One region of the Psychrobacillus sp. NPDC096426 genome, then DNA from elsewhere that is predicted to be linked to it. Evidence: a T-box and tRNA genes for the amino acid it is inferred to sense, from the RefSeq annotation. Region 1 holds a T-box; the other holds one or more tRNA genes.
What was found. A T-box is a leader RNA that pairs with one kind of tRNA and senses whether it is charged. The one in region 1 lies ahead of serS (serine--tRNA ligase), so its partner is inferred to be a tRNA-Ser.
Positions count from the first base shown of each region.

Region 2: it has a tRNA-Ser gene. The T-box ahead of serS (serine--tRNA ligase) is inferred to sense a tRNA for this amino acid. The anticodon was not compared.

Region 1 covers NZ_JBIWEX010000044.1:5,613-15,944, reverse strand. Annotated here, with positions in the region: gene ACIQYS_RS21955 (glutathione peroxidase) at 199-675, shown strand; gene guaB (IMP dehydrogenase) at 778-2,244, shown strand; gene ACIQYS_RS21945 (serine hydrolase) at 2,387-3,721, shown strand; gene pdxR (MocR-like pyridoxine biosynthesis transcription factor PdxR) at 3,777-5,189, opposite strand; gene pdxS (pyridoxal 5'-phosphate synthase lyase subunit PdxS) at 5,298-6,182, shown strand; gene pdxT (pyridoxal 5'-phosphate synthase glutaminase subunit PdxT) at 6,188-6,781, shown strand; T-box leader at 6,805-7,019, shown strand; gene serS (serine--tRNA ligase) at 7,076-8,350, shown strand; gene tadA (tRNA adenosine(34) deaminase TadA) at 8,369-8,857, opposite strand; gene ACIQYS_RS21915 (glycosyl hydrolase family 18 protein) at 8,916-10,058, shown strand; gene ACIQYS_RS21910 (deoxynucleoside kinase) at 10,158-10,332, shown strand, end outside.
Region 2 covers NZ_JBIWEX010000020.1:73,732-86,339, forward strand. Annotated here, with positions in the region: gene ACIQYS_RS16235 (hypothetical protein) at 1-111, opposite strand, end outside; gene ACIQYS_RS16240 (transposase) at 95-436, opposite strand; gene ACIQYS_RS16245 (putative motility protein) at 512-691, opposite strand; gene ACIQYS_RS16250 (Dps family protein) at 750-1,208, opposite strand; gene ACIQYS_RS16255 (hypothetical protein) at 1,310-1,432, shown strand; gene yidD (membrane protein insertion efficiency factor YidD) at 1,436-1,669, shown strand; gene ACIQYS_RS16265 (metal ABC transporter solute-binding protein, Zn/Mn family) at 1,770-2,894, shown strand; gene ACIQYS_RS16270 (o-succinylbenzoate--CoA ligase) at 2,920-4,350, opposite strand; gene menB (1,4-dihydroxy-2-naphthoyl-CoA synthase) at 4,414-5,232, opposite strand; gene menH (2-succinyl-6-hydroxy-2,4-cyclohexadiene-1-carboxylate synthase) at 5,235-6,056, opposite strand; gene menD (2-succinyl-5-enolpyruvyl-6-hydroxy-3-cyclohexene-1-carboxylic-acid synthase) at 6,044-7,756, opposite strand; gene ACIQYS_RS16290 (isochorismate synthase) at 7,749-9,110, opposite strand; gene ACIQYS_RS16295 (1,4-dihydroxy-2-naphthoate polyprenyltransferase) at 9,273-10,184, shown strand; tRNA gene ACIQYS_RS16300 (tRNA-Glu) at 10,320-10,391, opposite strand; tRNA gene ACIQYS_RS16305 (tRNA-Ser) at 10,399-10,489, opposite strand; tRNA gene ACIQYS_RS16310 (tRNA-Asn) at 10,496-10,570, opposite strand; tRNA gene ACIQYS_RS16315 (tRNA-Glu) at 10,710-10,781, opposite strand; tRNA gene ACIQYS_RS16320 (tRNA-Ser) at 10,789-10,879, opposite strand; tRNA gene ACIQYS_RS16325 (tRNA-Asn) at 10,886-10,960, opposite strand; tRNA gene ACIQYS_RS16330 (tRNA-Ile) at 10,965-11,041, opposite strand; tRNA gene ACIQYS_RS16335 (tRNA-Gly) at 11,047-11,120, opposite strand; tRNA gene ACIQYS_RS16340 (tRNA-Phe) at 11,128-11,203, opposite strand; tRNA gene ACIQYS_RS16345 (tRNA-Asp) at 11,355-11,430, opposite strand; tRNA gene ACIQYS_RS16350 (tRNA-Met) at 11,434-11,510, opposite strand; tRNA gene ACIQYS_RS16355 (tRNA-Ser) at 11,584-11,676, opposite strand; tRNA gene ACIQYS_RS16360 (tRNA-Ile) at 11,689-11,765, opposite strand; tRNA gene ACIQYS_RS16365 (tRNA-Met) at 11,772-11,845, opposite strand; tRNA gene ACIQYS_RS16370 (tRNA-Ala) at 11,868-11,943, opposite strand; tRNA gene ACIQYS_RS16375 (tRNA-Pro) at 11,959-12,035, opposite strand; tRNA gene ACIQYS_RS16380 (tRNA-Arg) at 12,043-12,119, opposite strand; tRNA gene ACIQYS_RS16385 (tRNA-Leu) at 12,136-12,224, opposite strand; tRNA gene ACIQYS_RS16390 (tRNA-Gly) at 12,240-12,314, opposite strand; tRNA gene ACIQYS_RS16395 (tRNA-Leu) at 12,332-12,416, opposite strand; tRNA gene ACIQYS_RS16400 (tRNA-Lys) at 12,440-12,512, opposite strand; tRNA gene ACIQYS_RS16405 (tRNA-Thr) at 12,519-12,594, opposite strand.

The sequences.
Region 1 (10,332 bases):
AACTCCTGCGAGAAAGTTTGCTATAAGTTTCGGAAAAAAACGAAGTGGAAGTTAAAATACACATAAAGACTTCTTGCACTTTTTATTTGTTTGGCTAGACAAGCAAAAATATTATAAGACTATCTCTGAATTAAATGTCTTGTACAAGTATGAATAAAGAAATATTGTATAGACAAGACTAATGAAGGAGCGTTGAAAATGACATCAGTTTATGATTTTACGGCTAAGAATACAAAAGGGGAAGATGTACCTTTAAGTGAATTCAAGGGTAAACCATTAGTAATTGTAAACACCGCAAGTCATTGTGGATTTACATCTCAATTCACTGGGCTTCAGAAGTTATATGAGGAATATCATGATAAAGGACTAGAAATTTTAGCATTTCCTTGTAGCCAATTTAACAACCAGGAATTTGAGAATATTGATAGCACGTTAGAATATTGTCAACTGAACCATGGAGTTACTTTTCCTATGTTCGCAAAAATAGATGTTAAAGGAAAAGAAATACATCCATTATTTAAATTTCTTACAACAGAACAAAAAGGATTTTTATCTAATAACATAAAGTGGAATTTCACGAAATTTTTAATCGACAAAGAAGGAAAAGTAGTAGGGAGATATGCCCCGCAAACCCCTCCATTAAAAATGGAGAAAGATATTCGCAAAATTATTTAATAGAAAAATCCGAATTAATGTTTAATTAAAGGGTTCTTGACACTAGACGTGCGCGCTGATAACCTTGTAATAATATTCAGTTATAGAAGGAGGAAATTAGAAATGTGGGAGTCTAAATTTCAAAAAGAAGGTTTAACATTTGATGACGTTTTGTTAGTTCCAGCTCAATCAGAGGTGCTACCAAAAGATATCAATCTTTCCGTGCAACTCACTTCAAAAGTGAAGTTAAATATTCCAGTAATTAGTGCGGGGATGGATACTGTAACAGAAGCTAAAATGGCAATTGCGATGGCTCGACAAGGTGGATTAGGGATTATTCATAAGAATATGAGCATTGAAGAACAAGCAGAGCAAGTTGAAACAGTTAAACGTTCTGAAAATGGCGTTATTACCGATCCTTTCTTCTTAACACCAACTCATCAAGTTTATGATGCAGAACACTTAATGGGGAAATACAGAATTTCTGGTGTACCGATTGTTAATAACGAAGAAGATTTGACATTAGTGGGTATCATTACAAATCGGGATTTACGCTTTATCCAAGATTATTCTTTAAAAATTGATGAAGTAATGACAAAAGAACAGTTAGTAACAGCACCAGTTGGTACTACACTTGAAGATGCAGAGAAAATTTTACAGCAATACAAAATCGAAAAATTGCCGATTGTTGATGAAAATGGCATGCTAAAAGGATTAATTACGATTAAAGATATTGAAAAAGTAATTGAATTCCCAAATGCTGCTAAAGATCATCTTGGTCGTTTACTAGTAGGGGCAGCGGTTGGCGTAACAAAAGATACAATGCTTCGTGTAGAAAAACTTGTAAAAGCACAAGTGGATGTTATTGTTATTGATACTGCACATGGTCATTCTCAAGGAGTTATAGATACCGTAAAAAATATTCGAGAAGCTTATCCTGAATTAGATATCGTTGCTGGAAATGTGGCAACTGGTGAAGCAACTCGTGCATTATTTGAAGCTGGTGCGGATGTTGTTAAAGTAGGTATTGGACCAGGTTCTATTTGTACAACTCGTGTTGTAGCAGGGGTTGGTGTTCCTCAAATTACAGCAGTTTATGACTGTGCAACTGAAGCTCGTAAAGCAGGTAAAACAATTATTGCAGACGGAGGAATTAAATACTCTGGAGATATCGTGAAAGCTCTTGCTGCGGGTGGACATGTTGTCATGCTAGGAAGTTTACTTGCTGGTACAACTGAGAGTCCAGGAGAAACAGAAATCTTCCAAGGAAGACGTTTTAAAACATATCGTGGAATGGGATCAATTGCTGCTATGGAAAAAGGATCTAAAGATCGTTACTTCCAAGAAGAAGCGAAAAAACTGGTGCCAGAAGGAATTGAAGGACGTCTTCCTTACAAAGGACCACTTTCCGATACGATTCACCAATTACTTGGCGGTGTTCGTGCAGGTATGGGATACTGCGGAACTGGTACTTTAGAAGAATTACGTGAAAATGCACAATTCATTCGCATGACTGGTGCTGGGCTTCGTGAAAGTCATCCACATGATGTTCAGATTACGAAAGAGGCTCCAAACTATTCTATTTCTTAAGATTTAGTACAAATCGAAACTTTTGCACCCATTCGACGTCATATTCTAGGTCGAATGGGTGCTTTTTTAATTACATAATCCCTCTTATGGATAAAGTATGTTAAAATGAGCATGGAGAAAAACTAATAGTGGAGGTACAGTAGTGAAGAAAGTTTGGATGACATCAATGATTAAGTGGCTAGTACTTCCGATGTTTCTTGTTTCAGTTATATGTGGAATGCCGACTGCTACAAAAGCAGAGGATAGTTTAAATTTAAACGTCGATGCTGCAATTTTAATCGACGCTGAAACAGGTAAAATTCTGTATGAAAAAAATGCAGATGCTTCTTTAGGTATTGCTAGTATGACGAAAATGATGACGGAGTATTTACTATTTGAAGCAATTGAATCAGGAAAAATTACTTGGGATCAACAATACTCTGTAACAGATTATACATATAAAATCTCTCAAAATCGTAGTTTGAGTAATGTTCCACTTCGGGAAGATGGTACTTATTCGATTCGAGAATTGTATGAAGCAATGGCCATTTATTCGGCTAATGCTGCAACCATTGCTATTGCCGAAACAATTGCTGGTACAGAAGAGAACTTTGTAAAATTAATGAATGAAAAAGCGAAGGAAATGGGCTTGGTTGGATATAAGTTTGTCAATTCTACCGGTCTAAACAATGAAGATTTACAAGGGATGCATCCAGCAAGTACTGGAGCTTCTGATGAAAATATAATGCCAGCTAAATCGGTAGCAAAACTTGCATATTTGTTAATGAAGGATTATCCGGAAGTATTAGAAACAACTAAAATACCTAAAAAAACATTCCGTGAAGGGACTTCTGACGCTATTGAAATGAGCAACTGGAATTGGATGTTACCAGGCTTAGTTTTTGAGTATGAAGGCGTAGACGGTCTAAAAACAGGTACGACCGAATTTGCTGGACATTCCTTTACAGGGACAGCTACAAGAAATGGTATGCGTGTAATTGCCGTTGTGATGAAAGCTGTAGATGCAAATGGTGTGGGTACTTATAAAGCACGTTTTGATGCAACGAGAGCATTATTTGACTATGGCTTTGCTCAATTTTCAAAAGAAGAAATTATTCCAGCTGGATATAAAATTCCTGAACACGAAACTTTATCAGTTGAAAAAGGAAAAGAAGATAATGTAGCCATTGCTGTAAAAGATCCAATTTCAATGGTCATTAAAACAAATGAAAAAGAATTGTACAAACCTGTATTTACAGCAGAAAAAGAGAAATTAGAAGCTGCTATTGAAAAAGGTACAGTAGTAGGTAAAGTACATCTAGAAAGAACGGAAGGAACAGACTATGGTTATATTCTCGATCAAGCGCCAGAAGTGGATGTTGTAACTACTGAAGCAGTAGAAAGAGCTAGCTGGATTAGTTTAATGTTCCAAGGTATTGGGAAATTCTTCAGTAATCTGTGGAGTAGCACTACTGATTTTATTGGTGGACTATTTTAACCTTGATACCTGTCTATATTTGATATATAAAAGCACTGTTACTCAAACTTTGAGTTTACAGTGCTTTTGTTATTTCCAGAGCATCTACAAGTTGTTTGATGGCAGTTTCTAGATATTCAACTTCGATTCCTCCAAATCCTAATACAATTTTTGGTTGATGGAATGAATCCAAGTTTCCAGAAACATATTCTTGTAATCCGTATACACGTATACCTGCTCGTTTAGCAAGTTCGATAAGCTCTTCTTCCGTTTTAGAAGTTTGAACGGTTAACACAAGATGCATACCTGCTTGTTCACCTGAAATAGTAACTAGTGGATCATACATAGCAATTGTTCTTGTAACTATTTCTAATTTTCGTTTATAAATCTTCCTCATTTTATTTAGATGTTTTGCAAAATAACCTGTTTCCATAAATTTAGCGAGTATCTGCTGGTCCATTCGAGGTACTGTAGCAGCATAATACGAATATTTTTGTTTATATTGGATAATAAGTGGTTTCGGTAAAACAGCATAGGCAATACGAAGTGAAGGCATTAATGACTTTGAAAATGTACTTAAATAAATGACACGTTCGTTTTGATCGATTCCTTGTAATGACGGAATTGGTTTGCCGGTATATCTAAACTCACTATCATAATCATCTTCTATAATATATCTATTTTCAGCTTTGTAGGCCCAAGAAAGTAGCTGAGTCCGACGAGTAGCAGACAGAACCGCACCTGATGGAAACTGATGAGATGGCGTTACATACATAACTGTTGCATTCGATTGTTCTAACTGTGATACACATACTCCATCCCCGTCAACTGGAATAGGAATGGTTTTTTCATTGTCTTCTAAAAGTAAATGGTGCGTAAGTGGATAGCCTGGATTTTCAATTCCATAAATGGCTTCATTCCCTAGTAAACGAATGATTAGCGGCATTAACTGCTCTGTTCCAGACCCAAGTATAATCTGTTCAGGTGTGCATTTAACACCCCTAGATTGATACAAATAGGATGAAATTTGTTGTCTTAATGCATAGTCTCCCTGAGGGTGTCCAAGCAAAAGAAAATCTTTATTTGCTTCGCTAATGACTTCTTTAGAAAACTTTCTCCAAACTGGAAATGGAAAGGAATCTGTGTCAATTTTCCCTGGTGAGAAATCGATGGAATAGATATCCGTTGACCGTTCGTCTTGAACGATTATAGGTCGGTTTTGCTCGATCAATGCTAATTCAGTTAGGTTTTGCACGAAAAAACCTTTCCTTGCTTCGGAAGAGATAAACCCTTCGGAAACTAACTGGCTGTATGCAAATTCAATAGTTGTTTGGCTTACAGATAAATACTCTGCTAACTTTCTTTTAGAAGGAAGTTTAGCCCCTTCTTCAATTGTTCCAGTAATAATTGCTTTTTTTATTTCTGTATAAAGCTGCTCATATAAAGGAGTTAGTGAGTTTGTTTCAAGTTGGAACATAAGAAAATCCATTTTTACCACCTATCTGACCACTTTTGTTTTTGTATTTCTGATACTTTTCAAATGGTCATATTTCATTATACTAAACATTATAACAATTTGGAGGGGAATAATATGACAATTTATCAAACGGGGACGGATAGAGTAAAACGTGGGATGGCGGAAATGCAAAAAGGCGGCGTTATTATGGACGTTATCAATGCGGATCAAGCACGTATTGCAGAAGCGGCGGGTGCAGTGGCTGTAATGGCATTAGAAAGAGTACCATCGGATATTCGCGCAGCAGGTGGAGTTGCCCGTATGGCTGACCCTCGCATTATGGAAGAGGTAATGGGTGCAGTAACCATCCCTGTAATGGCAAAAGCTCGTATTGGGCATATTACCGAAGCCCGCATTTTAGAAGCGATGGGCGTAGATTATATTGACGAGTCAGAAGTTTTGACACCGGCCGATGAAGAGTATCATTTACGTAAAAGTGATTTTACAATACCGTTTGTTTGTGGATGTAAAGATTTAGGGGAAGCAGCTCGCCGTATTGGGGAAGGAGCTTCTATGCTACGTACAAAAGGGGAGCCCGGGACAGGAAATATTGTAGAAGCTGTTCGTCACCTACGTAAAGTGAATGCGCATGTACGTAAAATTGTCCATATGAACGAGGATGAGCTAATGACAGAAGCGAAAATTTTAGGAGCTCCTTATGATATTTTATTGCAAATAAAAAATAACGGTAAACTACCAGTTGTAAATTTTGCGGCGGGTGGTGTTGCAACACCAGCAGATGCAGCACTCATGATGGAACTCGGGGCAGATGGTGTATTTGTTGGATCAGGTATTTTCAAGTCAGAAAACCCAGAGAAATTTGCCCGTGCAATTGTCGAAGCTACAACACATTATCAAGATTATAAATTACTTGTAGAAATCTCAAAAGACTTAGGTATCCCCATGAAGGGAATAGAAATTTCACGTTTAGCTGCTGGGGAACGCATGCAAGATAGAGGATGGTAATATAAATGGTTAAAATAGGAGTTTTAGCGCTTCAAGGAGCAATTAGCGAACATGTTCTTTCTATTGAAGCATGTGGAGCAAAAGCCATTTTAGTAAAAAGTAAAGATGATTTGAACCTAGTGGATGGTTTAATCCTACCCGGAGGAGAAAGCACTACAATGCGTAAACTAATCGATCACTATGACCTGCTTGTACCATTGCAACAGTTTGCATCTGAGGAAAAACCAATGTTTGGTACATGTGCTGGTTTAATCCTTCTAGCAAAAAAATTAGTTGGATATGATGCTGCGCATATTGGTGTGTTAAACGCTACAGTAGAGCGTAATTCTTTCGGACGACAAGTAGATAGCTTTGAAACTTCACTTGTAGTAAAGGATATTGCAACAGATTTTCCTGCTGTTTTTATAAGAGCTCCGCATATAGTAGAGGTCGGACCAGGCATAGAAATACTTGCTACACATGAAGATAGAATTGTAATGGCTAAACAAGGACATATACTAGGATGTTCTTTTCATCCAGAGTTAACGGCTGATCATCGCATTGCTGCCTATTTTACTGACATGGTAAAGGAATCACTTGCCAAGAAAGCATCTGTATAGTAAAGTGAAAGTAATTTAATGATTAAAAAACGATGATGGGAAGCAGTAACAAGCACGTTTTTTCTAGAGAGTCAGCGGCTGGTGCAAGCTGATATAAACACTTGTGAATCCGTCCTTTGAGTTGAACGGCTGAATTTTAGTAAGTCGTTTCCGGTTGAAAAGCCGTTATTTTACAAGTGGACTTGACATATGGTCAAGTCAATCAGGGTGGCAACGCGGGTATGCTCTCGTCCCTTTTATAGGGGATGGGGGCTTTTTTGTCGTTTTTTTATTAAAAATTAGGAGGAATTGTACATGTTAGATGTGAAATTTGTACGAGAAAATTACGAAACAGTAAAAGCGAAACTTGCAAAACGTGGAGAAGAAATTTCGGAGTTCGATCAATTCCAACCATTAGATCAAAAGCGTAGAGAACTGATTGCTAAAACAGAAGTGCTAAAAGCGGAGCGAAATGAATTCTCTCAAAAAATTTCAGAGATGAAACGTAATAAAGAAAATGCAGATGATCTTATTGCTCGTATGCGAGAAGTTGGCGATGCTATTAAAGTATTGGATGAAGAGCTACGAGAAGTGGAAGAAAAGTTCGATCATATGATGATGCGTATTCCAAATATTCCACATGATAGTGTTCCAATTGGTGATTCAGAAGATGATAACGTGGAAATTCGTACATGGGGTAAAGTGCCTTCTTTTGATTTTGAAACGAAAGCACATTGGGATATCGCAACTGATTTAAAAATAGTGGATTTTGAACGTGCGGCAAAAGTTACAGGAAGTCGTTTTGCTTTTTACCGTGGATTAGGAGCAAGACTGGAGCGTGCTTTGATCAACTTCATGATGGATTTACATGCGGAAGAGCATGGATATGAAGAAATGTTACCTCCTTATTTAGCAAACCGTGCAAGCTTGACTGGTACTGGTCAGCTTCCGAAGTTTGAGGAAGATGCATTTTTAATAAACGAAGAAGATTATTTCTTAATCCCAACGGCAGAAGTTCCGGTTACGAATTTTTACCGAGATGAAATTCTAGATGCGGCAGCATTACCACAAGCATTTACTGCTTTTAGTGCTTGTTTCCGATCAGAGGCAGGATCTGCAGGACGTGATACAAGAGGTTTAATACGACAGCATCAATTTAATAAAGTGGAGCTTGTTCGTTTTGTGAAGCCGGAAGATTCTTATGAACAGTTGGAGTTACTTACTGGTCACGCAGAAAAAGTGTTGCAGTTATTAGGACTACCATACCGTGTGCTTCATATGTGTACAGCAGACTTAGGATTTACTGCTGCGAAAAAGTATGATTTAGAAGTTTGGTTACCAAGTTACGGGGAGTATAAAGAAATTTCCTCTTGCAGTAACTTCGAGGATTTCCAAGCTCGTCGTGCTGGTATTCGCTTTAGAAGAGAGACGGGCGCTAAACCTGAATATGTACACACATTAAATGGAAGTGGACTTGCGCTTGGTCGTACAGTTGCCGCTATTTTAGAGAATTATCAACAAGCCGATGGAACAGTAGTTGTCCCGGAAGTTTTAGTACCGTATATGGGTGGAAAAACTGTCATTAAGTAATAAGAAAAGAACCAGAGACTATAAACGTTTCTGGTTCTTTTTTTGTGCGCGGAGATTCCGAAAAAATTCGGTAAGAAGGCTACCACATTCTTCAGCCAAAACACCTTCTGTCACTTCACACATATGGTTGAATCTACTGTCATTTAAAAGTCGGTATAACGAATCTACACAACCTGCTTTTGCATCTCTAGCCCCATATACAACACGGGGAATACGTGATTGTAAAATAGCTCCTGCGCACATAGGACAAGGCTCTAGTGTTACATATAAAGTCGTTTGTTCTAATCTCCAGCTTCCAATTTTCGCGCATGCTTCTTGAATTGCTAATAATTCCGCATGGGTGGTTGCATTTTGAGTCGTCTCTCTTAAATTAAAAGCCTTTGCAATAACTTCATCTTTGTATACAACAATAGCCCCAATTGGTACTTCTCCAATAGCGGCTGCTTTTTTTGCTTCTTCTATCGCTAAGTTCATATAATGTTCATCCAATTTAAAACAACCCCTCATGCATAGTGTAGCATGTTTTATTTATGTTCTGCATATTGTATGTTGAAGGAGTGATCGATTGATATATATAGTGAAGCAAGGAGATAATTTATATGCAATCGCAAAACGTTTTGGCACAAATGTTGCAACAATTGCCTCTATAAACCAACTCCCAGAACCTGATGTATTAGTCGTAGGTCAGGCACTTGTTTTACCAGCGACGCCTAGTCCAGATCGACCCATAATTGAAACAAATTTATACGTAGAGTGGTTTACAGAAGTACCATCCCAAAATGTCATTAATCAAGTAGAGAAATATGCAGACCAATTAACGTATATGATGCCATTTGCATATGAAGTAAAGAGGGACGGCTCTTTAGCTTCTATGAATTGGGGAAGTTTGTCCGAAGTTGCAAAAACACATCGAGTAGAAACAGTTATTGTAATCGTTAATATTGAAAATTATGCATTTAGTGACACATTAGCACATACAGTTTTTACAAATGAGACAGTGAAAAAGAATGTATTTGCACAAACGGTTGCGGAAGCGGAAAAAAGAGGTACGAAACATATTCATGTTGACTTTGAGTATATAAACAAAGAGGACAGAGAAAATTATGTGAATTTCTTGAAAGAGTTCAAGGATTTCGCGAAAGGATATGCAATTTCTGCAACACTTGCTCCGAAAACAAGTGCCGAACAAAATGGCAAGTGGTACGGTGGATTTGATTATAAAGCAATTGGAGAAGTAGTTGATTTTGTTGTCATTATGACATATGAATGGGGTTACAGTGGAGGCCCTCCTATGGCAGTTTCTCCAATCGGTCCAGTTCGAAAAGTATTAGAATATGCGGTAACAGAAATTGAGCCTCGTAAAGTATTGATGGGCCAAAATTTGTATGGATACGACTGGACATTACCGTATAAACAAGGAAATCCAAATGCTAAAGCATTAAGTCCCCAACAAGCAATTCAATTAGCTAAAAACCGGAATGTTGCTATTGAGTATGATAAAGTTGCACAAGCACCGTATTTTCATTATTGGTTAGATGGAAAAGAGCATGAGGTTTGGTTTGAGGATGCAAGGTCTATTGAAGCAAAGTTTAAACTGTTGAAAGAGTTAAAATTATTAGGGATAGCCTATTGGCATAGCGGTTTTGATTTTCCACAAAACTGGTATTTGCTACAACAAATGTTTCGGGTGAAAAAAAATAGAGTATAGTTGTCTTTCTTTTGGAAAGGCAACTATATTCTATTTTTTATTTTCAAGCTATGTTAAAATAAAGGGCACGATTTGAAATATTAGAGTGAGGGTAAAATTATGTCCATTCCATTTATTACGGTTGAAGGTCCCATAGGTGTTGGAAAGACCTCGTTAGCAAAGATAATTGCACAAACGTATCAATTTGAATTGTTAAAAGAAATTGTGGATGAAAATCCTTTTTTGAATAAATTTTACGATGATATTGCCGAGTGGAGTTTCCAAACGGAAATGT
Region 2 (12,608 bases), on a different contig from region 1:
TTGTGCAATATTCTGTTTCGCTTTTAGTTGGGGGTCTTGGTTTAACAATGAACTTACATTACGATAATTGGTTGGAGTTTCATTTCCTTTACGATTAATATTTTTGCTCAACTGTCTCTCTCCTTCTTGGATTAAAATAGGGAAGCTGTTCTACAAATTTTTGAGATTCTTCATCTCCAAATTCGTGAATGAGCGCGTATATCTTTTTCATCCTTCTGTCGTATTGATCATTTTCCTTATCGAAATGATATTTCCTTATTGGTATATGCGCTCGCCAAAAGTTGCTTATTTCTACACTACCTAATTGATCAAAAAGCTTTTGAAAAACGGGAATAACTTCCCGGCTCACCGCAATTTCGAATTCCCATGGTGATTCGTCAGGGTACAAATATAATTTTTGGTTTTTGACCGATATATACACTTTGTTTAAAGTCACCTACACACATCCTTTTCAAATAGTATGTGTGTAAACAAAAAAAACATGCACCAAAATAATTGGTACAAGTTTTTCTTACGCTTGAATGTCTACTACCGATCCCTTATAAGGATGAGGGGCAGCAGTTTGAGGCATATCTTCAAGCAACTGCACAGCAGCTACAGTGTCCATATTCATGGCATTTTGTAAAACACTCATTTGAACCGTTTGCTGTAGTTGCATAAGCTGCGAAGACATTATGGAGTTAATATCCACAAAAATCCCTCCTTTATACCCTTATTATCGGATATCTAGCATATACTTTACATAGGTGTTATTTCTTACTTTCGTTTGTATCCCCTAAAAATGCATTCAGCATCCATTGATGTTTTTCCGTTTTTTGATAAATAGCATTCAGCATATCTTCGGTCATATCATCATCTTCTTTCGCCGCTTCTGCCATTCCTTTTTTGAGCGATTTCATGATTTTATCAAAATCTTTTACAACATCTTGAACCATTTCATCTGCACTTTCTATATTTTGTGCTTCTTTAATATCGGAAAGCTCTAAATGCTCTTTTAAAGTTGCAACTGGTGCCTCACCTAAAGTTAGTAAACGTTCAGCGATTTCGTCCATATTTAATGTTGCTTCGTTATATAACTCTTCAAATTTGGCGTGCAATGTAAAGAAGGATGGTCCCTTTACATACCAATGAAAATTATGTAATTTTGTATATAGTACAGACCAATTTGCAACTTGCTTGTTTAGTTCTTTATTCAATGCTTCTGACATAAATTTGCCACTCTCCCTAATATAATAATTGCTTTCACTTTTAATATACCTCGTTATTACTTACAATAAACATATACACAATATTTTATGGAGTGAATAACATGGTATTTTGGATTTTAGGCGCAGCAATTTTACTTAGTATATTTGGTTTCACATTTTTATATAAACTAGCAATGGATGAAAAACCTTCTGCCATTGATCCTAAACCTAAGGATGCTGAATAGCACATGAAACAGATTATCATAGCTATTTTCCGCTTTTATCAAAAATTTATTTCCCCTTTAACACCGCCAAGTTGTAGATTTTATCCGACATGCTCCCATTACGGTGTAGAAGCAGTGCAAAAACATGGCGCGATTAAAGGTGGATACTTAACGATTAGAAGAATATTAAAATGTCATCCTTTTCATGAAGGTGGCATTGATCCCGTTCCAGAAGAATGGCCTTTGAACAAAAAATAATTCAAAGGCTATTTTTCTTGCTTTTTTTTTAATAGTCTAGTAAGATGTAAAAGTTATTGCTTTACAAAACGTAACCATTACTATTTAGGAGATGAATAAATTGAAAAAATCGTTATTACTATTTTCAGTCGTCCTACTTGTTTTATTTACCGCCGCATGTGGAAATGAAGCGAGTCCAACAGAAACTACGCAAGAAAAAGACGATACGGTTCAAGTTTATACAACCGTCTATCCGCTTCAATATTTTGCAGAAAGAATCGGTGGGGATGCAGTACATGTAAGTTCAATTTATCCCCCAGGATCAAATGAGCATACGTTCGAACCTACGCAAAAAGATATGATTCAACTTGCAGACGCTGATTTATTTTTCTATATAGGTTTAGGCTTAGAAGGTTTTGTTGAAAATGCGAAAAAAACATTAGCTGGTGAACATGTAAAAATGATCGCAACAATCGATTCTGTTCCAGAAGAGCAATTACAAGCTGATACACATGATCACAGTCATGAGGCTGCTACAGAAGAAGATCATGATCACGACCATGAGGCTGCTACAGAAGAAGATCACGATCACGACCATGAAGCTGCTACAGAAGAAGATCACGATCACGACCATGAAGCTGCTACAGAAGAAGATCACGATCACGACCATGAAGCTGCTGCAGAAGAAGATCATGATCACGACCATGAGGGGCATGATCATGGAGGAACAGACCCACATGTATGGATTTCTCCAAAAATCAGTCAAAATCTAGCTTTATCTATTAAAAATGCGCTTGTCGAAGCTGCTCCAGATCAAAAAGATAACTTTGAAAAAAATTATGAGCAATTAATTACAGAACTTCAAAAACTGGATGCTGATTTTGCAGAAATGGCTGATCATACACCGAACAAAACATTTTTCGTTTCCCATGCTGCATTTGGATACATCGCAAACACATATGGTTTAGAGCAAATTGCAGTTGCTGGATTAAATTCACAAGATGAGCCATCTCAAAAAGAACTGACAAAAATTATTGACTTAGCCAAAGAAAAAAATATTAAGTATATACTATTTGAACAAAATGTTTCATCCAAGCTGACAGAGGTTATCCAAAAAGAAGTTGGTGCGGAAAGCTTAGTATTGCACAATTTAGGTGTTCTTTCGAAAGAAGATGTTGCAAATAACGAAACGTATTTCACACTAATGAAAAGAAATTTAGACACTTTAAAAACAGTATTACAATAGTTAAAAAACACTTAGAATTCATTTTCTAAGTGTTTTTTATAGAGTTAAAAAGCTCTCTTCTAAGCAACTTATTAGACCCATTACGAGGTAATTGGTCTACAAAATAGTAATCCACTGGTTGCTTGTATGTAGCTAGTTGCTTTTTCATGAAAGCTCTTAATCCTTCTTCCGAAGCTTCGTCTTTTAATACAACAAAAGCGACAGGTACTTGTCCCCATTTGTCATCTTGCTTTCCAGAAACACCAGCTTCTTTCACTGCAGGATGTTTCACTAAAGCTTGCTCTACCTCTGCCGGGTATATATTTTCTCCACCAGAAATAATTAGGTCCGAACGTCGATCAATAACAAATAAATAACCCTCGTCGTCCAAATATCCAATATCTCCCGTATGCAGCCAACCATCCACTAATGGATTTATCATTTCCGCCGCTCCAACATATCCTTTTGTCACATGTGGGCCTTTGATGCAAATTTCCCCAATTTTCTCATCCCCATCAATACGTACATCCGCAAAGAACAGTGGTTTACCTGCAGAGCCTAATTTGCGAATCGCATCCTCACTTGCTAATGTCGTCGTTTGAGATGCTGTTTCCGTCATACCGTATGTTTGTAGAACTGGAATATTTCGCTCGATTGCTCGCTCTAAATAATTTGAAGGCACTGGTCCTCCACCTACAATCACCGATTGAAACGTACTAGGAAATGACAAATCCTTCGATTCTAAGACAGTTAACATTCTTTCTAACATAACTGCGACGGCGGACATACGTGTAACCGTACCAGATAAAATTTCTTTAATAGCTGCTTCAGCGTCAAACTTTGACTGCAAATTAATCGTCATTCCATAATAAACGGAACGCATTAAAATAGAAAAACCACTAATATGAAATAATGGCATCGTGCACAACCAGCAATCATTTGGGTGAACACCTAAGTTGAGAGCGGATCCAGTCGCACTCATTACATGATTTTCTAGAGACTGTCGTACACCTTTTGGTCTTCCAGTAGTACCGGAAGTATACATGATTGTGACTGTACGCTCTTTCGACCACTCTTTCTCTACTTCAAAAAAAGAACGTTCAGCATTTTCAATTTCTCCAAATGAAAATTTTTTAGTAAAAGATAAACTTCTTTTCGTGTGATCATCTACTAATAAATAATCTGGTGCACTATCAGCTAATTGATAGCTCAACTCTTCTTCTGACAATCGTTCATTTAACATGACAAGTTCACAACCTAGCTGCATACATCCATGTAAAACAACTACTAACGTTGGATTGGAAGAGGACAAAATAGCAATTCGCATTCCCTTTTCAATTCCTTTGGTATGAAGCTTCTCGGCAAATCCCATTGCTTTTTCTGACAATTTGGCAAATGTCCATTCCTGTTCGTTAAATCGTATAGCAACTCGATCAGGGGTTAGACTAGCCCGTTTTATCAATAAATTCGGATACATATTATTCTCCTTTCAAAAAGAAGCTGCCCTATACAAATAGGGCAGCTCAGACACTTTAGGCAATCACGGAAAACGTGGAAATTGGCCAAAATCAGGTTTACGTTTTTCTTTAAATGCATCGCGTCCTTCTTTTGCTTCATCTGTTGTGTAGTAAAGAAGTGTTGCGTCTCCTGCCAATTGTTGAAGACCTGCTAAACCGTCTGTATCTGCATTCATTGCCGCTTTTAAGAAGCGAAGTGCAGTTGGACTCATTTCTAGCATTTCTTCACACCATTGTACTGTTTCATCTTCCAGTTGCGCATAAGGAACAACTGTATTCACTAGCCCCATATCAAGTGCTTGCTGTGCATCGTATTGACGGCAAAGGTACCAAATCTCACGTGCCTTTTTATGTCCAACAATACGTGCAAGATAGCCTGAACCGTAGCCAGCATCAAACGACCCGACTTTAGGACCAGTTTGTCCAAAACGTGCATTATCAGCAGCAATTGTTAAGTCACATACTACATGTAACACATGACCTCCGCCAATTGCATAACCAGCTACCATTGCAACAACTGGTTTTGGAATAACGCGGATTAAACGTTGTAGATCAAGTACATTTAAACGAGGAATTTCGTCTTCTCCAACATATCCACCATGGCCCCGTACTTTTTGGTCTCCACCTGAACAGAAAGCATGCTCGCCTTCTCCAGTTAAGATAATAACCCCAACGTTTTTATCATCACGTGCGCGTGAAAATGCATCAATCATTTCCATTACCGTTTTCGGGCGAAATGCATTTCGCACTTCCGGACGGTTAATCGTTACTTTCGCAATGCCATTATAAAATTCATATTTAATGTCTTCATATGTATGTAGCGTTGTCCATTCACGAGTCATCTTTATTCCTCCTCTAAAATAACTTTCTTTATTATTGTAGCAAAGATTTTCGGTTTTTCCACATGAATTGCATGCCCGGCATCTTTTACTACTTCTAATTTTGCGTTCGGCAACTCCTTTTCCATCCTTCTTGCAATGGTACAAAACTTCAAATCCAATTCCCCGACCAATAAAAACACGGGAATAGACATCTCGCTTAAATTTTCCCAATATGAAGGCTGAACACCCGTACTAAATCCTTTCAAGCTATTGCTAAGCCCAATTGCTGACTGAGCAATTCTTTCATCACGAATCATTGCCTGCTTTTCAGGTAACAGTCTTTTTTGGGTTTGGAATAAAGGAATACCCTCCCAAAAATCAACGAAAGAAATAACCCCTTCTTTCATAATCCGTTCTGCAAGCAATTCATCAGACAACTTTCTTTTCTGGCGTTCATCTTCACCTGCGAGGCCTGGGGAACTACTCTCTAATATTAATGTGTCTACAGGATATTTAGCGGCATATGCTAAAGCCAAACGTCCCCCCATTGAGTACCCAACAAGTGTAAAATGAGTCCATTCCAGTTGTTGGAACAATACATGTAGGTCTTCTATTTGTTCTTCTACAAAATAGCATACGGTATCACTTGGTTTATCCGTCTGTCCATGCCCTATTAGATCAATAGTTAACAGTTCCATCGAAGAAGGAAGAAAGCTAATTACTTCCTCCCAAGTACTACTAGAACCCGTAAAACCATGAAACCATACAACTTTTTTTGCAGCTCCGATATTGTATCTCTTAATGTGCATGTTTATCGAACGAACCTTCACATTTAAACTTTCCAAATGGTATCTAACTCCTCCGAAATACCTGCCCATAACTTTCGATGCGTTTCTGTATTCAATTGTCGATTCGTAAACACTTCAATAATTCGAATATCTTTCGTTTTAGGTTGTACGATTACTTGCTCGAATGCATCTTTTGAATGCACTGCATCATATTGTGCATCATACATTGTCGCAATATGCGAAAACTCTAATCCAGTTGGCGTCCCAAATAAATGCTCAAAGTAATTTGTTTCTGTCGATTGCGGTAAATAAGAGAAAATACCGCCACCATCATTATTCATAATAACAATCGTACAATTCGTTTCATGAAATCTACTAACGATTAAGCCGTTTACATCATGTAAAAAAGCAAGGTCACCGATAAGTAAATAGCCAGGTCGCTTGGTCGCAGCTTGTACACCTAATGCGGTAGATACTACGCCATCAATGCCGTTCGTTCCTCTGTTCGCGTAAATTTGTACGTCTTTCGTTGTTTTATTGAAAAACGTATCTACGTCTCGAATCGGCATACTACTGCTTGCAAACAAGTCTACCCCATCAGGGAGTGCCTCGAATAATATACCTGCCAGTGCACCTTCATCTTCTTCGTTTTCGATATACGTTTGTATATGATTCGTTGCAATATCATTTGCTTTCGACCAATTGTTCAAATAACTAGATACTTGTTTTTCTTCTAATGGGATCCATAAATAAGTGGCTTCCACTTGCACATGATGTGTCACGATATGAATAGAATCTCGGAAGACGGGGCTTTCATCGACCACTATATACACATCTGGTTTACATGCTTTCAAAAATAAGGTAAGTGGCTTCGAAACAGGTTGCGCTCCAAAACGAATCAAAACATTTGGCATAGCTACTTGTTTAAAAGCATCATTTTTCAAAATAGCATCGTATTGGTCTATACATAAATCCATACAATCTTCGGGTACTGAAGTCCTTAAATTAGAAAGAGGATCAACTAACACTGGCCACTTAACCGTTCTTGCAAAATCCCAAAAACCTTCCGTTGAATGAATGGAATCCCCCACAATGAGTAGTCCTTTTTCTTCACGCATTAGCACATCTACATACCACTCGGTGAAATTACGACTTGGAACAAGCTTCCCTATTTCAGACACTTGTACCTCAGGGACTGGTAATGATTGATCCATATTTACTAACAGCGGTTCTCGGAAAGGCACATTAATATGTACCGGTCCCATCGGTAACGTCTTCGAAGTGGATAACGCACGATGAATATGGCGCTCCATAAACTTTAAACTTGCTGTATTTTCTTCTGGAAGTGGAAAATCAACTGACCATTTTACATGCTTTCCAAAAAGATGTATTTGATCAATTGCTTGCGGTGCCCCCACTTCTCGTAATTCATGTGGTCGATCCGCAGTCACAACTATCAATGGAACACGCGCATAAAAAGCTTCTACAATTGCCGGGAAGAAATTTGCTGCAGCCGTCCCTGAAGTACACAGCAACACAACCGGTTCCTTTGTTGCTTTCGCAATACCTAAAGCGAAGTACCCAGCGGAGCGTTCATCCGTTTGGCGATAAAATTCAAATCCTTTGCTTTTAGCAAAGCCATAAGCAAGTGGGGTGGACCTGGAACCAGGACACATGACGATATGTTTAACGTCTGCTTGCTTAATCGTTTCTACAAATTGATTTACATAGGATGTTAAATACTCGATGTTAGTCATTCATGTTTCCTCCAAGCGTGCGTAACATTGGTCTAAATTTGACACGGGTTTCTTCAAATTCTTCAATTGAAGATGATTCCGCTACAATTCCTCCGCCTGCATATAAATAAGCATGTTCGTTTTCAATTAACGCAGAACGGATACCGACCGCGAACTCCCCGTCCCCTTCTGTATTAATCCAACCAATGGGAGCTGCATAATAACCACGATTCATTTGTTCGGATTCCCGAATTATATTAATCGCATCTTGACGTGGTTCTCCTCCTAGAGCTGGTGTCGGATGTAATGCTTGTACTAATTCAAATAAAGAGGAATCCTTTTTCAAATGCCCCTCAATCGGTGTATATAAATGTTGTATATCTCTAATTTTCATAAGCTTGGGTCTTGCGCTTACTTTAAGGTCTTTACAATACTGCGTAAATACTTTCTTAATCATTTCCACTACATATTTATGTTCCTCTAAGTTTTTAGGATCCGCAAGTAATGCTTCCCCTAATGCTTTATCTTCCACTGAACTTTTACCACGTCTAACAGAACCTGCAAGTCCTGCAGACTGTGCTTTTTTGTTTTCTACTTTCACTAACCGTTCTGGTGTTGCTCCAAAAAACATTTGCTCTCCATTTTCTAAGCCAAACAAATAACTTTCCGGTTGCTCCATGGCAGCATGGTAAATTGCCGTTGCTGGAGAAAAATCCTTATCAAACTTTAACTTAAGCGACCGAGCAATTACCACTTTATTCACTTCATCCGCACGAATCCTCTTTGTAACATCTTCCACCGCATGTAAATACTGCTCTTTTAATCGATCTTCTCGTTTTACTAACTCAGGCTTTGAATGAGTTTGTAGCTCTCTTACTTGGGCAGTGTGTATAAGCGCATCTCTTTCCACACGTAATCGTTCAAATATATCTGCGCTCTCTTCCTCATTTGTAATATAATGAATGCTCACAAAAGCTCGATCTTGTTGAATTACTAATTGGAATGTGGCTACTACAAAGAAAGCTGAAGGAAAATTGTCCCATTCTGATGCAATTGTATTTTTGGGATCGAATGCAAATCCTCCAAAAAGAATTGGCGAAACATCCACTTGTTCTCTCAACGATGCATTACATAGTTCTTTCCATTTTGCATCGATATCCGCATATCGATTATCTTCTAAACTATTCGTAAGTGTATGCGCATGACCTAGGCCAACTAGCGTCAGTGTTTTTTCTTTGTTTTGCCAAAAAAATCGTTGCCCTTTATATTTTTCATCTCCTGCTTCAAAAAAAGCATGAGCTGATAATCTAGATACTTCTAGTGTTTCTGTATAAAAACGTAATGTTGTTTGCTTTTGACCGGTGGTTTTCGGCATTAAAAATTACCTCCGTATTCATATCTTGAAGTTTATCGTGATGTTTTGTTGTTTTATTTACTCTACCCTTAATCATACAACTTTCTACGCTTTTCGGCACACATTTTGCAACGAATATATGCTAATATTGATAATGGATTGTTTAAAAGGAGAGAGAATTTTATGTCACATGAACTACAAGCCGACAAAGGCTGGCGTGTCTGGTGGAAATTAACAAGACCACATACATTAACTGCTTCATTTGCTCCGGTATTCTTGGGGACGATGATTGCACTTTATTACACAAATATTAACTGGCTTCTATTTTTAGCTATGTTAGTTGCTTGTCTTTTTATACAAGCAGCAACCAATATGTTCAATGAATACTATGATTTTGCACGAGGGCTTGATAGTGAAGAATCCGTAGGTATCGGCGGAGCTATTGTTAGAAATGGCGTTAAACCGAAAACCGTAATGCAGTTGGCATTATTGTTATATGTGCTCGCTGGATTACTAGGCATCTACATTTGCTATAAGTCTTCTTGGATGTTACTAGTTGTTGGTGCTGCATGTATGTTAATAGGATACCTGTATACCGGCGGACCTTATCCTATTGCCTATACCCCATTCGGAGAGTTTTTTAGTGGTGTAGTAATGGGTATGCTCATTGTATTAATTGCTACTTTTATTCAAGTTGGTTCTGTACCTAACTTTGCCATCCTACTTTCTATTCCGAGCGCACTACTTGTAGCGGCGATTATGCTTTCTAATAATATCCGAGATCTTGAGGAAGACACAAAAGGCGGCAGAAAAACGATGGCAATCCTTGTTGGTAGAAAAAACGCTATTACGATTTTAGCTTCTTATTTTATCATATCCTACCTTTGGATTGTAGGCTTAGTCTTACTACAAATTATTACACCATGGGCATTACTCGTTATATTAAGCATTAAAAAACCATTGCATGCGATTAAACTATTCAGAGAAAAAGATAATCCACTTGAAGTTGCTCCAGCTATGAAAGATACAGCACTCACGAATACTATTTTCGTGTTCCTATTAGGGATAGGCTTATTAATCGGGTACTTCTTATAAAATAAAAAGCAAGAAGAGAAATGATTAATTTTTCTTCTTGCTTTTTTAAATGAATATGAAACTTTAAATTAAAAAATATTACGATTCTTAAATGAAAAAAGCATGTCTCCTAATTGGAAACATGCTTTTTAAATATGACCCCTACGGGATTCGAACCCGTGTTACCGCCGTGAAAGGGCGGTGTCTTAACCGCTTGACCAAGGGGCCAAACATATGGCGGAGAAGGAGGGATTTGAACCCTCGCGCCGGTTGCCCGACCTACACCCTTAGCAGGGGCGCCTCTTCAGCCACTTGAGTACTTCCCCATATGATGGCTCCGAAGGTAGGACTCGAACCTACGACCAATCGGTTAACAGCCGATTGCTCTACCACTGAGCTACTTCGGAATAATGGTAGACCTAAATGGAATCGAACTCTAATTAAGTTTAATAGAACTACATAGAGCCACTCATTTGAAAACTATTATGATTCTTAAGAAATAAAAAAGCATGTTTCCTAATCCTAATAGGATACATGCTTTTAAAATGACCCCTACGGGATTCGAACCCGTGTTACCGCCGTGAAAGGGCGGTGTCTTAACCGCTTGACCAAGGGGCCAAACATATGGCGGAGAAGGAGGGATTTGAACCCTCGCGCCGGTTGCCCGACCTACACCCTTAGCAGGGGCGCCTCTTCAGCCACTTGAGTACTTCCCCATATGATGGCTCCGAAGGTAGGACTCGAACCTACGACCAATCGGTTAACAGCCGATTGCTCTACCACTGAGCTACTTCGGAATAATGGTGGGCCTAAATGGACTCGAACCATCGACCTCACGCTTATCAGGCGTGCGCTCTAACCAGCTGAGCTATAGGCCCATTATTGGAGCGGGTGAAGAGAATCGAACTCTCATCATCAGCTTGGAAGGCTGAGGTTTTACCACTAAACTACACCCGCATTACTATGGTGGCTCAGGACGGAATCGAACCGCCGACACAAGGATTTTCAGTCCTTTGCTCTACCGACTGAGCTACTGAGCCATCTTCGATTTACGCTAAGCTGCGCATCTCTTCGTCAGCTGCACTCGCTCTGTCAGTCACGTACTTAAGTACGCTCCTTCTTTCGCTCGATTGCTTCCTCGACCTGCTTGCTTATCCTAAATCTCAAACTAATAAATTCACAAAAATTAAATGGCGGTCCCGACCGGGATCGAACCGGCGATCTCCTGCGTGACAGGCAGGCATGTTAACCGCTACACCACGGGACCATTTGGTTGCGGGGACAGGATTTGAACCTGTGACCTTCGGGTTATGAGCCCGACGAGCTACCGAACTGCTCCACCCCGCGATAATAATATACTTAAAACATTATAAGTGCTTATTTATGTATGTATTTCATACAACTAACAACAAATTTAAAATGGAGGAGGAAGAGGGATTCGAACCCCCGCGCGGTATGACCCGCCTGTCGGTTTTCAAGACCGATCCCTTCAGCCAGACTTGGGTATTCCTCCGGAATATGTTGTTGGTGGACCTTGCAGGACTCGAACCTGCGACCGGACGGTTATGAGCCGTCTGCTCTAACCAACTGAGCTAAAGGTCCTTAATATAGCGGCAGAGGGAGTCGAACCCACGACCTTTCGGGTATGAACCGAGTGCTCTAGCCAGCTGAGCTACACCGCCAAGATTGTTGCTATAATTGTTATGGTGGAGCCTAGCGGGATCGAACCGCTGACCTCCTGCGTGCAAGGCAGGCGCTCTCCCAGCTGAGCTAAGGCCCCAAATATTTTTATAGCTGGTCGGGAAGACAGGATTCGAACCTGCGACCCCTTGGTCCCAAACCAAGTGCTCTACCAAGCTGAGCTACTTCCCGTTATATATGGCGCGCCCGGCAGGAGTCGAACCCACAACCTTCTGATCCGTAGTCAGACGCTCTATCCAATTGAGCTACGGGCGCTAATTTTTCATAAAAGTGGTGCCGAGGACCGGAATCGAACCGGTACGGTAGTCACCTACCGCAGGATTTTAAGTCCTGTGCGTCTGCCAGTTCCGCCACCCCGGCACTTAAGTGAATCTATGGAGCGGAAGACGAGGTTCGAACTCGCGACCCCCACCTTGGCAAGGTGGTGTTCTACCACTGAACTACTTCCGCTCGATTATAAAATTAAATGGTGCGGGTGAAGGGAGTCGAACCCCCACGCCTTGCGGCGCTAGATCCTAAGTCTAGTGCGTCTGCCAGTTCCGCCACACCCGCATACATAATTCACATAAAAGTGATGAGCCATGTAGGATTCGAACCTACGACCCTCTGATTAAAAGTCAGATGCTCTACCAACTGAGCTAATGGCTCGTACAATGGTGCCGGAGAAAGGACTTGAACCCTCAACCTACTGATTACAAGTCAGTTGCTCTACCAGTTGAGCTACTCCGGCGTTTGGAATGAATA